DNA from 3 places in the Actinacidiphila sp. bgisy144 genome. Region 3 is predicted to be linked to each of the others. Evidence: predicted binding sites of a transcription regulator. Region 3 holds the regulator's gene; each other region holds the start of a gene.

Region 1 (5,354 bases), on a different contig from region 3:
GCGGCGGCGGTGCCGGGGCCGTATCTGCGGGTGGTCGAGCCGGGCGAGGTGTGCGCCGGCGACGCGGTGCACGTGGTGGCACGGCCCGACCACGAGGTGACGGTCGCGCGGTCCTTCCGCGCGCTGACCACCGAGCCCGGGCTGCTGCCGCTGCTGGTCGACCTGCCTGCCTTCCCCGCCGTCGAACGCGCCGCGATCCGCCGCCGCCTGGACCGCTGGCCGGACTGCTGACCGCCCGCAGCGCCGAACGGTACGGGCCGCGGCCGGCTGCGTTGCACCGTGTCGCGGGGGGTCGGTGCGCTTCTAGGGTGGCGGTATGACGACTTCTGTAGTGACCGGGGCGACCGCGGGGCTGGGGGCGGCGTTCGCGCGGCGGCTCGCCGCTGACGGGCACGGGCTGGTGCTGGTGGCGCGCGACGCCGAGCGGCTGGAGCGGTCCGCGGCGGACCTGCGCGAGCGGTATGGCGTCGAGGTGGAGGTGCTTGCCGCGGACCTCGCGACGGACGCCGGGATCGCGGCGGTCGAGGAGCGGCTGAGCGCGCCCGGCCGGCCGGTGGACGTGCTGGTGAACAACGCCGGGTTCGGCAACCGCGGGGCTTTCCTCGACGCGCCGGTCGAGGACGAGCTGCGGATGCTGAAAGTGCACTGCGAGGCGGTGCTGCGGCTGACCACGGCCGCGGTGCCGGGCATGCGCGAGCGGCGCCGCGGCTTCGTGGTGAACGTGGCCTCGGTCGCCGCCTACCTGCCGCGCGGCACCTATGCGGCGAGCAAGGCGTGGGCGGTGCGGTTCACCGAGGGCGTGGCGAGCGAACTGCGCGGCTCGGGTGTGCGGTTCCTCGCCCTGTGCCCGGGGTTCGTGCGGACAGAGTTCCACGCGCGGGCCGGTATGGACTCCTCCGGGCTGCCGCCGTGGGCGTGGCTCGACGCGGACGAGGTGGTGGCGGCCGCGCTGCGCGACCTGGCCCGGGGCCGCACGGTCAGTGTCCCCTCGGCCCGCTACAAGGTGGCGGTCTCGCTCGCCCGCCATGTGCCCCCGGCCCTGTTCGGCGCCGCCGCGGGCCGGGCCGGCCGGTTCGACCCGAAGCTGCGCGGCACCCGGGGCTGAGCCGGAGCGGCGGGCGGAAAACGACCGGGCCCGCCAGGAAAACGACCGGGCCCGCCACCCCGTGACCGAGGTGGCGGGCCCGCAAGGCCGCGGAGGGGCCTGCGACGCGGTGACGCGTCAGTGGCTGTGCCCGTGACCGCCGGCGGCGGCCTCCGGCTCCTCTTCCTTCTTCTCGACGACCAGGGTCTCGGTCGTGAGCAGCAGGGAGGCGATGGACGCCGCGTTCTCCAGCGCGGAGCGGGTGACCTTCACCGGGTCGATGACGCCGGCCTTGACCAGGTCGCCGTACTCGCCGGTGGCGGCGTTGAAGCCGTGGCCCTTGTCGAGCTCGGCGACCTTGGAGGTGATGACGTAGCCCTCCAGGCCGGCGTTCTCGGCGATCCAGCGCAGCGGCTCGACGGCGGCGCGGCGCACGACGGCGACACCGGTCGCCTCGTCACCGGACTTGCCGAGGTTGTCGCCGAGCACCTTGACCGCGTGCACGAGCGCGGAGCCACCGCCGGAGACGATGCCCTCCTCGACGGCCGCGCGGGTCGCGGAGATCGCGTCCTCCAGGCGGTGCTTCTTCTCCTTCAGCTCGACCTCGGTGGCCGCGCCGACCTTGATCACGCAGACGCCGCCGGCCAGCTTCGCCAGACGCTCCTGGAGCTTCTCGCGGTCCCAGTCGGAGTCGGTGGTGGCGATCTCGGCCTTGATCTGGCCGACCCGGCCCTCGATCTCGGCCTTGTCGCCGGCACCGTCGACGATGGTGGTCTCGTCCTTGGTGACGGTGACCCGGCGGGCGGAGCCCAGCAGGTCAAGACCGGCCTGGTCGAGCTTGAGGCCGACCTCCTCGGCGATGACGGTGGCGCCGGTCAGCGTGGCGATGTCGCCCAGCATGGCCTTGCGGCGGTCGCCGAAGCCCGGCGCCTTGACCGCGACCGCGTTGAAGGTGCCGCGGATCTTGTTGACCACCAGGGTCGACAGGGCCTCGCCCTCGACGTCCTCGGCGATGATCAGCAGCGGCTTGCTGGAGTTGGCCTGGATGACCTTCTCCAGCAGCGGCAGCAGGTCCTGGATCGAGGAGATCTTGCCCTGGTGGATGAGGATGTACGGGTCGTCGAGGACGGCCTCCATCCGCTCCTGGTCGGTGACGAAGTACGGCGACAGGTAGCCCTTGTCGAACGCCATGCCCTCGGTGAAGTCCAGCTCCAGACCGAAGGTGTTGGACTCCTCGACGGTGATGACGCCGTCCTTGCCGACCTTGTCCATCGCCTCGGCGATCAGGTCGCCGACCTGCTTGTCCTGCGCGGACAGCGCGGCGACGGCGGCGATGTCCTCCTTGCCCTCGATCGCGCGGGCGGTGGCGATCAGGTCGTCCGAGACCGCCTTGACGGCCGCGTCGATGCCCTTCTTCAGGGCGGCGGGGGAGGCGCCGGCGGCGACGTTGCGCAGGCCCTCGCGGACCAGCGCCTGCGCGAGCACGGTCGCGGTGGTGGTGCCGTCACCCGCGATGTCGTTGGTCTTGGTCGCCACCTCCTTGACGAGCTGGGCGCCCAGGTTCTCGTACGGGTCCTCGATCTCCACCTCGCGGGCGATGGTCACGCCGTCGTTGGTGATGGTCGGGGCGCCGAACTTCTTGTCGATGACGACGTTGCGGCCCTTGGGGCCGATGGTCACCTTCACGGTGTCGGCGAGCTTGTTGACGCCGCGCTCAAGGGCGCGACGGGCGTCCTCGTCGAACTTCAGGATCTTGGCCATGCCTGCGAACTACCTCATCTACTCGTATGTCGTCGTCAGTCAGTGAGGACGGTCAACGAAACCGCCCCGGCCCCGGCCGGAAGAGGGCGCGGAGTCCCGGGGCGGGATCACGGCTGTGGTGGGCCGGAAGACTACTTCTCGATGATCGCGAGAACGTCGCGCGCCGAGAGGACGAGGTACTCCTCGCCGTTGTACTTCACCTCGGTGCCGCCGTACTTGCTGTAGAGCACGACGTCGCCGACGGCGACGTCGAGCGGCAGGCGGTTGCCGTCCTCGAAGCGGCCCGGGCCCACGGCCAGGACGACGCCCTCCTGGGGCTTCTCCTTGGCGGTGTCCGGGATGACCAGGCCCGAGGCCGTGGTCTGCTCGGCATCGAGCGGCTGGACCACGATGCGGTCCTCGAGCGGCTTGATGGCAACCTTGGTGCTGGCGGTCGTCACGATCCGACCTCCCCCTTCAAAGGGCTCACGGGAGTGTCTGTCTGGGTCGGCGACCTGGTAGGCCCGTCGTCGCGGGTGCCGGACCTGCCCGTCGCTGAGTTCTGGCACTCAGCGGTGCCGAGTGCCAGAACCGAGACTAGGACGCACTTAGCACTCGGTCAAGCGGAGTGCCAACGGATGCCCCGAAGGGGGTCGGCGACCGGCGGCGCCCGCGCGCCGGGGCCGCCGCGGCAGCGCGCACAATGGGGCGGGTGACACCCGAGGACCTCGATGCCCTGCTCGCACCCGAAGGGCAGGAACTGCTGCGCGAGTTGCGCGACCACGACCCGGCCGACGAGCTGGCCGCGGCCACCCGGCTGCGGCGCACCCACCCGCCGGAGCTGGTCTCCGCGGCGCTCGGGCAGGCCCGGCTGCGGCAGCGCGCCGCCGCGAAGTTCGCCGCCGATGACGCCGCGCGGATGTACTTCACGCCCAACGGCGTCGAGCAGGCCACCCGCGCCGCCGTCGCCGCCCACCGGGCCGCCCGCTTCCGCGCGTTGGGCGTGCGGCGGCTGGCCGACCTGTGCGGCGGCATCGGCGGCGACGCGGTCGCGCTGGCCCGCGCGGGCATCGAGGTGCTCGCGGTCGACCGGGACCCGCTCACCTGCGCGGTCGCCCGGGCCAACGCGCGGGCGCTGGGCCTGGCCGACCGGATCGAGGTGCGCTGCGCGGACGTGGCGGACGTGGACACCGCCGGCTGCGACGCGGTGTTCGTGGACCCGGCGCGCCGTTCGGGGCGGGGCCGCACCTTCGACCCGGAGGCGTACTCCCCGCCGCTGTCCTGGGCGCTGGCCGCGGCCCGCACGGTGCCGTACGCGGCGGTGAAGGTGGCGCCCGGGGTGCCGCACGAGGCGGTGCCCGCCGACGCGGAGGCGGAGTGGGTCTCGGACCGGGGCGAGGTGAAGGAGGCGGCGCTGTGGTTCGGCACCGGGCCCGGCACCGTACGCGCCACGCTGCTGCCGGGCGGGGCGGAGCTGACCGCGCCCGGCCCGCCGCCGGCCCCGCCGGTGCGGCCGGTGGGGCGGTACCTGTACGAGCCGGACGGCGCGGTCATCCGCGCGCACCTGGTCGCCCTGGTCGCGAGCGAGGTGGGCGGCGGGCTCATCGACCCGACCATCGCCTACGTCACCGGCGACGACCCGCACCCGACGCCGTACGCGGCCGCGTACGAGATCCGGGACGCGCTGCCCTTCGGCCTCAAGCGGCTCAAGGCGCTGCTGCGCGAACGTGAGGTGGGGCGGCTGACGGTGAAGAAGCGCGGGTTCGCCATGGAGCCGGAGGAGGTACGGCGCCGGGTGCGGCCGCAGGGGCCGCACGAGGCGACGGTGTTCCTGACCCGGGTGGCGGGCGAGCCGGCGATGCTGATCGGCGCGCCGGCGGCGTGGGACGGGCGGCTCAGGGCCTGACCGCGACCGACACGAACCGCCAGCGGTGCACCTGGCGGCGGACCAGTTCCGGCGGCGGGTCCGGCAGTTCGGGCAGCTCGGCGCCGTAGGGCGCGTCCCACCAGCTGATGACGAGCACCCGGTCGCCGGGCGCGGTCAGGTACTCCACCCGCTGGGGCTGCCCGGCCAGCTCCTGCTGCCGCGCCCAGTCAAGGAGTTCGGCGCCGCGCTCGTCGGCCGCGGCCGCCTCCCACATCAGCGTGACGGTCATCCGTACAGGTTGTCCTTGCTCAACTCGTGCACATGGTCGTGGTCATGGGCGTGGCTGTGGGTGTGGCCGTGATCGGGGCCGTGATCGGGGCCGTGGGTGTGGCCGGGCACCGAGATCTCGGTGACCGGCAGCGAGGAGTCCGCGGGCAGGTCGAGCGTGGAGGCCGAGCGGCCGCGGGCGACCATCTCGGCGCCGAGCGCGGCGACCATCGCGCCGTTGTCCGTGCACAGCCCGGGGCGGGGCACCCGCAGCCGGATGCCCGCGTCCTCGCAGCGCTGCTGGGCGAGCGCGCGCAGCCGGGAGTTGGCCGCCACTCCCCCGCCGATCATCAGGTGGTCGACGCCGTTGTCCTTGCAGGCGCGGACGGCCTTGCG
Region 2 (5,354 bases), on a different contig from region 3:
TTCCGTACGTATCCCCACCATTCTCCGCACCTACACCGGCGGCCAGGCCGAGGTGCCGGCCGAGGGTGCCACCCTCGCCGAAGTGATCGACTCCCTGGAGCGCGATCACAAGGGAATTTCGGCGCGCGTGCTCGACGACGCGGGAAAGCTGCGCCGCTTTGTGAACGTGTATGTCAACGACGACGACGTGCGGTTTTCCCAGGGGCTCGAGACGGTCGTGCCGGACGGCGCGAGTGTCTCGATCATTCCCGCGGTCGCAGGCGGCTGAACCTCCGGCCGGCCACCGGATCTGCCCGCCGGTCGCCGAGTGAACCGGCCGCCGCCCAACGGGAGTTGGGCGGCGGTTCCGGATTCGGGCGGTTTGTGCCCCGTTCACCCCTTCGGGTGAGCGGGGCATGCGTGTGCCGAAGCGGTAGTTGAAGAGTTGTACAGTTGCCGTAGGCAATCCCGTGGCATGGACCCCAGGTGTGGCGCGGCCACGGCGATTTATCGCCAAATTCACGAGCGAATTCTCCTTTTCGTCCGCTATGTCCGGCCCGGCTTGCCCTGCCTTATCGTTATTTCTCAGGCGATTTCCGATGGGTCGCGCCCAGAATTCTCGTCCGATTGACCTGTTGCAGACGGCATCCGTGCAGATACATTCAGCCGCGGTCGACGCGTTCCGGCGCACGCCCCCCAGGGTTCCCACCTGTCAAAGGCACGGGTTCCGCGGGCGGGTGAGGTCTGACCCGGGCCCGCGAAGTGCGGGGCCGCGATAGGGCCAGCAATAGGGGAGTTAGGGATGGCTCAGGGCACCGTCAAGTGGTTCAACGCGGAGAAGGGCTACGGCTTCATCGCGGTCGACGGTGGTGCGGATGTCTTCGTCCACTACAGCGCGATCCAGATGGACGGGTACCGCACCCTCGAAGAAGGCCAGCGGGTCGAGTTCGAGATCTCGCAGGGTCAGAAGGGGCCGCAGGCGGACATGGTCCGCCTCGCCGGCTGACTTCACGGCGCGTTCGACCATCGACGCGACCTCGGCAGTACGCAGGAGCCGCCCCCCGTCCGCGGGAGGCGGCTCCTGTGCGTCCTGCGGGTGCCCAGCGGGCGTCTTGCGGGCGCCGCCGGGCGGGGGGCGACCCTGTACGCGGCTCGGCCCCCGGGGCGAACCGCTTGCACTCGCAGGGGGTGAGTGCTAATCATTGGCGTTAGCACTCTCCACGTGAGAGTGACAGCAGGGCCGGGTCGGTGAGGGCCGTGCGGACGTCGGGAAGGAACCGGCGGCCGGCGGGCCGTCCGTCGCGGGCACCACACGGTCCCGAGCGCAAACAACCCAGTCCGCGGAGGACACTTCACCATGGCCAAGATCATCGCGTTCGACGAGGAGGCACGGCGCGGCCTTGAGCGCGGGATGAACCAGCTCGCCGACGCCGTCAAGGTCACCCTCGGCCCCAAGGGCCGCAACGTGGTCCTCGAGAAGAAGTGGGGCGCTCCCACGATCACCAACGATGGTGTGTCCATCGCCAAGGAGATCGAGCTCGAGGACCCGTACGAGAAGATCGGCGCCGAGCTGGTCAAGGAAGTCGCGAAGAAGACCGACGACGTCGCCGGTGACGGCACGACGACCGCGACCGTCCTGGCCCAGGCCCTGGTCAAGGAGGGTCTGCGCAACGTAGCCGCCGGCGCCAACCCGATGGCCCTCAAGCGGGGCATCGAGAAGGCCGTCGAGGCCGTCTCCGCCGCGCTGCTGGAGCAGGCGAAGGACGTGGAGACCAAGGAGCAGATCGCCTCCACCGCCTCCATCTCCGCCGCCGACACCCAGATCGGCGAGCTGATCGCCGAGGCCATGGACAAGGTCGGCAAGGAAGGCGTCATCACCGTCGAGGAGTCGCAGACCTTCGGGCTCGAGCTCGAGCTCACCGAGGGCATGCGCTTCGACAAGGGCTTCATCTCCGCCTACTTCGCCACCGACCTGGAGCGGATGGAGGCGTCGCTCGACGACCCCTACATCCTGATCGTCAACTCCAAGATCTCCGCGGTGAAGGACCTGCTCCCGCTGCTGGAGAAGGTCATGCAGTCCGGCAAGCCGCTGCTGATCATCGCCGAGGACGTCGAGGGCGAGGCCCTGTCGACCCTGGTGGTCAACAAGATCCGCGGCACCTTCAAGTCCGTCGCCGTCAAGGCTCCGGGCTTCGGTGACCGCCGCAAGGCCATGCTCGGCGACATCGCCATCCTCACCGGTGGCACCGTCATCTCCGAAGAGGTCGGCCTCAAGCTGGAGAACGCGGGCCTGGACCTGCTGGGCCGCGCCCGCAAGGTCGTCATCACCAAGGACGAGACCACCATCGTCGACGGTGCCGGCGACAGCGAGCAGGTCGGCGGCCGGGTCAACCAGATCCGCGCCGAGATCGAGAACAGCGACTCGGACTACGACCGCGAGAAGCTCCAGGAGCGCCTGGCGAAGCTGGCCGGCGGCGTGGCCGTCATCAAGGCCGGTGCCGCCACCGAGGTCGAGCTCAAGGAGCGCAAGCACCGCATCGAGGACGCGGTGCGCAACGCCAAGGCCGCCGTCGAGGAGGGCATCGTCGCCGGTGGCGGCGTGGCCCTGCTCCAGGCGACCGCCGTCTTCGAGAAGCTGGAGCTGGAGGGTGACGAGGCGACCGGCGCTGCCGCCGTCAAGATCGCCCTGGAGGCCCCGCTGAAGCAGATCGCGGTCAACGCCGGCCTCGAAGGCGGTGTCGTGGTGGAGAAGGTGCGCAGCCTGACCCCCGGCCACGGCCTCAACGCGGCGAGCGGCGAGTACGTCGACCTGGTCGCCGAGGGCATCATCGACCCGGCGAAGGTGACGCGCTCCGCGCTGCAGAACGCGGCCTCCATCGCCGCGCTCTTCCTCACCACCGAGGCCGTCATCGCCGACAAGCCCGAGAAGGCGGCCGCTGCCGCCGCTCCGGGTGGCATGCCCGGCGGTGACATGGACTTCTGATCCTCAAGCGGTCAGCGTCCTTCGCACCACGACGGCGCCCCCTTCCCCACGCGGGGAAGGGGGCGCCGTCGCGTCCGGGCGCGGTGCCCCCGGGCGGGGTCAGCCCGCGAGCACGGCCTCGATCGCGGTGCGCAGCTCGGGGTCGTCCGGGGTGACACCCGGGCGGAAGCGGCCGACGACCCGGCCCGAGGAGTCCACGAGGAACTTCTCGAAGTTCCACTGCACGTCGCCCGCCTCGCCCGCGGTGTCCGCCCGGGCGGTCAGCGCGTCGTACACCGCGTGCCGGCCCGGGCCGTTGACCTCGATCTTGCCGGCCATCGGGAAGGTCACACCGTAGGTCGTGGAGCAGAACTCCGCGATCTCCTCGCTCGTCCCCGGCTCCTGGCCGCCGAACTGGTTGCAGGGGAACCCGACGACGGTGAACCCCCGTCCCGACAGCTCCTTGTGCAACTCCTCCAGCGCGCTGTACTGCGGGGTCAGCCCGCACTGACTCGCCACGTTGACCACCAGCGCGGCGCTGCCGCCGGTCAACTGCCCGAAGGTGCTCGCCTCGCCCGCCAACGTGGTCACGGCCACTTCATTGAGATCGCTCATGCCCCCATCATCCTCCCGGACCGGAGCCCGCCGGGGCCGGTACCGGCTTCAGGTCGCCGCGTCGAGCGCCTTGCGCAGGTGGCCGTTGGAGGCGGTGAGAAGGCTGGCCGCCTCGGCGGCGTCCACTTTCGCCAGGAGGGTGAGGATCGCCGGTTTCACCTCGCCGTCGGTCGCGCTGAGCGCCTCCTCGATCGCGGTGTCGGCGGCCCCGGTGGCCAGCGCGACGATCCGCCGCGAGCGCGCCCGCAGCTTCTCGTTGGACGCGCGGACGTCCACCATGAGGCTGCCGTAGGTCTTGCCGAGCCGGATCATCGTGATCGTCGAGAGCATGTTGAGCACGAGCTTCTGCGCGGTGCCGGCCTTCAACCGGGTGGAGCCGACCACGAGTTCGGGGCCCACCACGACCTCGATGCCGTGGTCGGCCGCCGCGGCCAGCGGCGAGCCGGCGTTGCAGGCCAGCCCGACGGTCAGCGCGCCGGCCCGCCGGGCGAACTCCACGGCGCCGATCGCGTACGGGGTGCGGCCGGACGCGGAGATCCCCACCACGCTGTCGGCCTCGGTCAGCGCCAGCGCGTCCAGGTCCGCCGCGGCCAGCTCCTTGCTGTCCTCGGCTCCTTCGACCGAGGTGACCATGGCCTCCGGGCCGCCCGCGATCAGACCGACCACCTCGCGTCCCGGCGTGGTGTTGAAGGTCGGCGGGCACTCGCTGGCGTCGAGCACGCCGAGCCGTCCGGCGGTGCCCGCGCCGGCGTAGACCAGCCGGCCGCCGCGGCCCATCCGGGCGGCGATCCCGTCGATGGCGGTGGCGATCTGCGGGAGCTGCCCGGCGACCGCGGCCGGCACGGTGAGGTCCTCCCCGTTCATGAGGCGTGCGATCTCCAGGGTGGAGCGCCGGTCGATCTCGGCGAGTTCGGGGCGGAACGCCTCGGTGGTGAGGGTGTCCAACTCCCGGCGCAGCGCGGTGTACTGGTCGGTCATGTGCGGCTCGTTCATCCTTCTCGGGTCGGCTCGTCGAGGACGTGCGGGCAGGCGGGGCGGTCGGTCGGTCGGACGGGTGGCCGGGCGCCGCCCGTCAACTGGGGCGCGGGGCGCGGTGGGTGTGCCGGTGGGCGAGTGCTTCGTAGGAGGCGGACAGCGCGGGCGCGGCGTCGTCGTACGTCCGTTGCGCGACGCCTATGAACAGGCAGTCCACCACGAGGAGTTGACTGGTACGGCTGGACATCGCGGCCGGCCGCAGCTCGCTCTCCCGGGAGCAGGAGGTGGTGAGCACCACGTCGGCGTACTGCGTGACCGGGCCGTCGGCGCGGCCGCTGATCGCGATGGTGGTGGCGCCGCGGTCGAAGGCGACCCGCAGCGGCTCGATCACGTCCTGCGTGGTGCCGGAGTGGGTGATGGCCAACGCCACGTCACCGGGCCGCAGTTGGACGGCGTTGGTGACCGCCAGGTGCGGGTCGGCGTGGGCGTGCGCGATCAGCCCGATCCGCAGCAGCTTCTGCGCCAGGTCCTGGCCGACCAGTCCCGAGGCGGCGATGCCGTAGATGTCGGTGCGTCGGGCGGCGGCCAACGCGACGACGGCTGCCTCCAGTTGGGAGGTGTCGAGCTGGGAGGCGGTGTCGGCGAGGGTCTGCTGCTCCTCCATCGCGAGCTTGGTGACCACGTCGCCGAGCGGGTCGTCGACGGCGATGTCGGCGGTGACCGCCGGGGCGGCGCCGGTGGCCTGGTGGGCGGCGAGCGCGGCGAGCGCCAGCCGCAGGTCGCGGTAGCCGGGGTAGCCGAGCAGGCGCGCGGTGCGCACCAC
Region 3 (5,354 bases):
GATCCGGGACTCCTTCGAGCCCGGCACCAGGTGGTCCACCAGGACGCCCAGCCGCGCGTCCGGGCCGGGGGAGAACTCCCGCACGATCGCGGGCAGGTCGTCCACGCCCTCCAGGTACTCCACGACCACGCCCTCGACCCGCAGGTCATGGCCCCACACCCGCTCCACCAGCTCCGCGTCGTGGCGGCCCTCCACGTAGATCCGCCCCGCCCGGGCCACCCGCGCCTTCGCGCCCTGCACCGCGATCGACCCCGACGCCGACAGCAGCGGCCCCCGGGGCGCCGGCGCCCCGCCCCGCGGCCGTACGAGGGTGACCGTCCGCCCGTCGATCAGGAAGCCGCGCGGCGCCATCGGGAACACCCGCAGCTTCCCGAAGCGGTCCTCCAACGTCACGGTCAGGCCCTCGGCGGTCTTCTCGACCCGCACCACGGCCCCGCAGAAACCCGTGCGGATCTCTTCGACCACCAGGTCCCGTTCTGCGGCCACTTCCGGTGCCGGGTCGGACTTCTTCCACGGCGGTGTGAGGTCAGGGTCATAACTCCTGCTGCGCATGCGCACGATCGTAGAGCCTGACCCCCCGCCGTTCCCGGATCTGCCGGCTCCGGGACCACCTGTCGTCAGTGGCTGGTCGCGCAGTTCCCCGCGCCCCTTTTGGGTACGCAGCGTTCTTTCGCGGAGGGGCCGCACATACTCAGGGGCGCGGGGAACTGCGCGACCAGCCCACCACCGGCAGGTGGTCCCGGAGCCGGCAGGACGGGGCAGCCTAGGGGGTCAGGGCACCCCGAAACCGGCGGACGAAGCGCGCGTCGACCACCGCGCCGTGCCCGGGGACGTAGCGCGCGGTCTCGCCGCCGAGGGCGAGGAGGGCGTCCAGCGCGGTCGGCCACTGCGCGGGGACGGCGTCGGGTCCGGCCTGGGGCGGCCCGGACTCCTCCACGAGGTCGCCGCAGAACAGCACCGAGGGATCGCTCGGGCTGGTACCGGGCACGTGCACCACGATGTCGTGGCCGGTGTGCCCCGGCCCGGGGTGGAGCAGGGTCACCGGCCGGTCCCCGAGGTCAAGGGCGAGCCGGTCGAGGACGGGCCGGGTCGGCCGGCGCAGCGCGGCGGCCGCGGCGGCGGCCTCCGCCGGATCGACGCCGTGCGCGACCGCGTCCGCCCGCATCGCCTCGGCGTCCCCGGCCGGCGGGCCGCCGAGCGCGCGGTGCCCGTACACCTCGGCCTCGGGGAAGGCCGCAGCGCCGAAGACGTGGTCGAAGTGCCCGTGGGTGAGCACGACATGGGTCACCGGCCGCCCGGTCAGCGCTTCGGCCTGCGCCCGCAGTTCCGCGCCCTCGCGCAGCGTGGACCCGGTGTCCACCATCAGCACCCCGTCCGTGCCGACCACCAGCCCGATGGTCACGTCGAGGTGCGGCAGCCGCCGCCGGGCGACTCCCGGGGCGAGCTGCTCCCACCCCGACCCGCCGGCGCCCGGCACCGCCCCGGCTCCGGCCCTCTCCTCATCGCTCACGACCCGACGCTATCGCCCCGCCCGCGCCGCCGCGCGCGGGCACCCGCCCCCGGCGCCCCCCCCTCACGCCCCCACCCGCCCTCCGTCCGCACGCGCGCCCGGGCCGGCGTACGTACCGCGCGTATCGCCCGTACCGCCCGTACCGGGCCGCCGGGCAAGACCGGATCGCCGTCGCTCTTGCCGAGCCCTTGCCGCCGCGCCGTACACTGACTGCGGGAGTGTTGGCACTCGAAACGGCGGAGTGCCAGGCCGCAGGGTCGGGACAACGGGTTGGAGGTGCGCGATGCTGAGCGAACGCAGACTCGAAGTGCTGCGCGCCATCGTCCAGGACTACGTCGGTACCGAGGAACCCGTCGGATCGAAGGCGCTCACCGAGCGCCACTCGCTCGGCGTCTCCCCGGCCACCGTGCGCAACGACATGGCGGTGCTGGAGGACGAGGGGTACATCGCGCAGCCCCACACCAGCGCCGGCCGTATCCCCACCGACAAGGGCTACCGCCTCTTCGTGGACCGGCTCGCCGGGGTCAAGCCCCTGTCGGGCGCCGAGCGCCGCGCGATCCAGAACTTCCTGGAGGGCGCCGTCGACCTCGACGACGTGGTGGCCCGCACGGTCCGGCTGCTCGCCCAGCTCACCCGGCAGGTCGCCGTGGTGCAGTACCCGTCGCTGACCCGCTCGTCGGTGCGGCACGTGGAACTGCTCTCGCTCGCGCCGGCCCGGGTGATGCTGGTGCTGATCACCGACACCGGCCGGGTGGAGCAGCGGATCATCGACTGCCCCGGCCCGGTCGGCGAGACGGTCCTGGCGGACCTGCGCGCCCGGCTCAACAGCCGGGTCACCGGCCGCCGCTTCCCCGATGTGCCGCCGCTCGTGCAGGACCTGGCGGACAGCTTCGACCCCGACGACCGCCCGTCGGTCGCCGCGGTGCTCAGCACCCTCCTCGAAACCCTCGTCGAGGAGAAGGAGGAGCGGATCATGCTGGGCGGCGCCGCCAACCTGACCCGCTTCCACCACGACTTCCCGCTCACGATCCGGCCGGTGCTCGAAGCGCTGGAGGAGCAGATGGTGCTCCTCAAACTCCTCGGGGAGACCGCCGACGGCACCATGACCGTCCGGATCGGGCATGAGAATTTTCACGAGGGCCTCAATTCCACCTCCGTGGTGGCGGTCGGCTACGGTTCGGGCGACGAGGCAGTCGCCAAGCTAGGCGTGGTCGGACCGACCCGCATGGACTACCCCGGAACGATGGGAGCGGTACGCGCAGTGGCACGTTACGTCGGACAGATCCTGGCGGAGTCGTAGGTGGCCACGGACTACTACGCCGTACTCGGCGTGCGTCGCGACGCGGGCCCGGACGAGATCAAGAAGGCGTTCCGCCGCCTCGCCCGTGAGCTGCACCCGGACGTCAACCCCGACCCGAAGACCCAGGAGCGGTTCAAGGAGATCAACGCGGCCTACGAGGTCCTCTCCGATCCGCAGAAGAAGCAGGTCTACGACCTCGGCGGCGACCCGCTGTCCGCGGCGGGCGGCGGGGGCGGTGCGGGCGGCTTCGGCGCCGGCTTCGGCAACTTCAGCGACATCATGGACGCCTTCTTCGGCCAGTCCTCGCAGCGCGGCCCGCGGTCGCGCACCCGGCGCGGCCAGGACGCGATGATCCGGCTGGAGATCGAGCTGGACGAGGCCGCGTTCGGCACCACCAAGGACATCCAGGTGGACACCGCGGTCACATGCGGCACCTGCAACGGGGAGGGCGCCGCGCCCGGCACCTCCGCGCAGACCTGCGACATGTGCCGCGGCCGCGGTGAGGTCTCCCAGGTCACCCGCTCCTTCCTCGGCCAGGTCATGACCTCCCGGCCCTGCCCGCAGTGCCAGGGCTTCGGCACCGTGGTGCCCACCCCGTGCCCGGAGTGCGCGGGCGACGGGCGGGTGCGCTCGCGCCGGACCCTGACGGTGAAGATCCCGGCCGGTGTCGACAACGGCACCCGTATCCAGCTCGCCGGCGAGGGCGAGGTCGGCCCCGGCGGCGGCCCGGCCGGCGACCTCTACGTGGAGATCCGCGAGCTGCCGCACTCGGTGTTCCAGCGCCGCGGCGACGACCTGCACTGCACCGTCACGATCCCGATGACGGCGGCCGCGCTCGGCACCAAGTGCCCGCTGGAGACGCTGGACGGCCTGGAGGAGATCGACGTACGGCCCGGCACCCAGTCCGGCCAGTCGATCCCGCTGCACCAGCGCGGCATCACGCACCTGCGCGGCGGCGGCCGCGGCGACCTCATCGTGCACGTCGAGGTCGTCACGCCGCACAAGCTCGACGCCGAGCAGGAGGAGCTGCTGCGGCGGCTGGCGAAGCTGCGCGGCGAGGAGCGGCCCACCGGGCAGTTCGCGCCCGGCCAGCAGGGGCTGTTCTCACGGCTGAAGGACGCGTTCAACGGCCGCTAGACCGTGGGCGGGGGCCGGGTGAACCGGCCCCCGACGCGCGGGGCACCACACCCTACGTGACACGATGACCACATGCCCGCGTTGACCGATCTCTCCTCCTTTTCGGCGTACCCGATCGTGCAGGCCCCGATGGCCGGGGGTGCCTCCAACCCGCGGTTGGCGGCCGCCGTGTCGGGGGCCGGCGGCCTCGGCTTCCTCGCTGCCGGGTACAAGACGTCCGAGGCGATGTACCAGGAGATCCGGCAGCTGCGCGACGCCACGTCGCAGCCGTTCGGGGTGAACCTGTTCATGCCGCAGCCCGCCACCGTGGACCCGTCCGCGGTCGCGGTCTACGCCGAGCAGCTCGCCGGCGAGGCCGCCTGGTACGACACCGCGCTCGGCGACCCGGACACCGGTTCCGACGACGCCTACGACGCGAAGGTCGCGGTGCTGCTGGAGGACCCCGTGCCGATGGTGAGCTTCACCTTCGGCTGCCCCGACCGGGCCGTGCTGGACGCCTTCACCAAGGCCGGCACGTACACCGTGGTCACCGTCACCACGCCCGCGGAGGCGCTGGCCGCGCAGTGGGCCGGGGCGGACGCGGTGTGCGTCCAGGGCATCGAGGCCGGCGGCCACCAGGGCACCCACCGCGACGACCCGCAGCTCGACGGCACCGGGCTCGGCCTGCTCACGCTGATCACCCAGGTCCGCGAGGCGGTGCAGCTGCCGATGATCGCCGCCGGCGGGCTGATGCGGGGCGAGCAGATCGCCGCGGTGCTCGCCGCGGGCGCCTCCGCGGCCGCGCTGGGCACCGCGTTCCTGGTCTGCCCGGAGTCGGGCGCGTCCCCGCTCCACAAGCAGGCGCTCACCGACCCGGTGTACGCCCGTACCGAGGTGACCCGGGCCTTCAGCGGCCGCCCGGCGCGCGGCCTGCTCAACCGCTTCGTACGCGAGCACGGCCGCTACGCCCCGCCCGGCTATCCGCAGGTGCACCATCTGACGCAGCCGGTGCGCCGGGCCGCGGCCGGGCTCGGCGACCCGCAGGCGATGGCGCTGTGGGCCGGGCAGGGCCACCGGCTGGCGCGGGAGCTGTCGGCGGGCGCGCTCGTGGAGACCCTGGCGGCCGAACTGCACGCCGCGCAGGGGGCCCGCGCATGACCGCCCCGGTGTTCCTCGTCGGCCCCGCCGCGCTCGACGGCGCCCCGGCGGTCGTACGGCTCGACGGCGCCGAGGGGCGGCACGCGGTGTCGGTGCGGCGGCTCCAGCCCGGCGAGGAGATCGTGCTGACCGACGGCGCCGGGCGGGCGGTGAGCGGCGTGGTCGCCGCGGTCGCCGGGAAGGACGTGCTCGACGTCGAGGTGCGCGAGCAGCGGATCGAGGCCGCGCCGGCGGTGTCCGTCACCGTCGTGCAGGCGCTGCCCAAGGGCG

The links. Region 3 encodes HrcA, which represses chaperone genes, less so after heat shock. Its sites were predicted from a motif close to TTNGCACTCNGNNNNNCNGAGTGCNAA; they were not measured.
Region 1: the regulator HrcA is predicted to act here: its motif matches at 3,433-3,459, upstream of groES (co-chaperone GroES).
Region 2: the regulator HrcA is predicted to act here: its motif matches at 1,188-1,214, upstream of groL (chaperonin GroEL).

Annotation. Positions count from the first base shown of each region.
Region 1 is NZ_JBYIRM010000001.1:366,880-372,233, forward strand. Features, by position in the region: gene AC3EVP_RS01680 (MOSC domain-containing protein) at 1-231, shown strand, start outside; gene AC3EVP_RS01685 (SDR family NAD(P)-dependent oxidoreductase) at 317-1,105, shown strand; gene groL (chaperonin GroEL) at 1,223-2,845, opposite strand; gene groES (co-chaperone GroES) at 2,977-3,285, opposite strand; gene AC3EVP_RS01700 (class I SAM-dependent methyltransferase) at 3,528-4,730, shown strand; gene AC3EVP_RS01705 (hypothetical protein) at 4,720-4,980, opposite strand; gene tsaD (tRNA (adenosine(37)-N6)-threonylcarbamoyltransferase complex transferase subunit TsaD) at 4,977-5,354, opposite strand, start outside.
Region 2 is NZ_JBYIRM010000007.1:39,391-44,744, reverse strand. Features, by position in the region: gene AC3EVP_RS10450 (ubiquitin-like small modifier protein 1) at 1-268, shown strand, start outside; gene AC3EVP_RS10445 (cold-shock protein) at 782-985, shown strand; gene groL (chaperonin GroEL) at 1,337-2,962, shown strand; gene AC3EVP_RS10435 (glutathione peroxidase) at 3,062-3,556, opposite strand; gene murQ (N-acetylmuramic acid 6-phosphate etherase) at 3,605-4,534, opposite strand; gene AC3EVP_RS10425 (MurR/RpiR family transcriptional regulator) at 4,629-5,354, opposite strand, start outside.
Region 3 is NZ_JBYIRM010000011.1:149,353-154,706, forward strand. Features, by position in the region: gene AC3EVP_RS15470 (DUF3097 domain-containing protein) at 1-552, opposite strand, end outside; gene AC3EVP_RS15475 (MBL fold metallo-hydrolase) at 764-1,510, opposite strand; gene hrcA (heat-inducible transcriptional repressor HrcA) at 1,794-2,810, shown strand; gene dnaJ (molecular chaperone DnaJ) at 2,811-3,947, shown strand; gene AC3EVP_RS15490 (nitronate monooxygenase) at 4,020-5,084, shown strand; gene AC3EVP_RS15495 (16S rRNA (uracil(1498)-N(3))-methyltransferase) at 5,081-5,354, shown strand, end outside.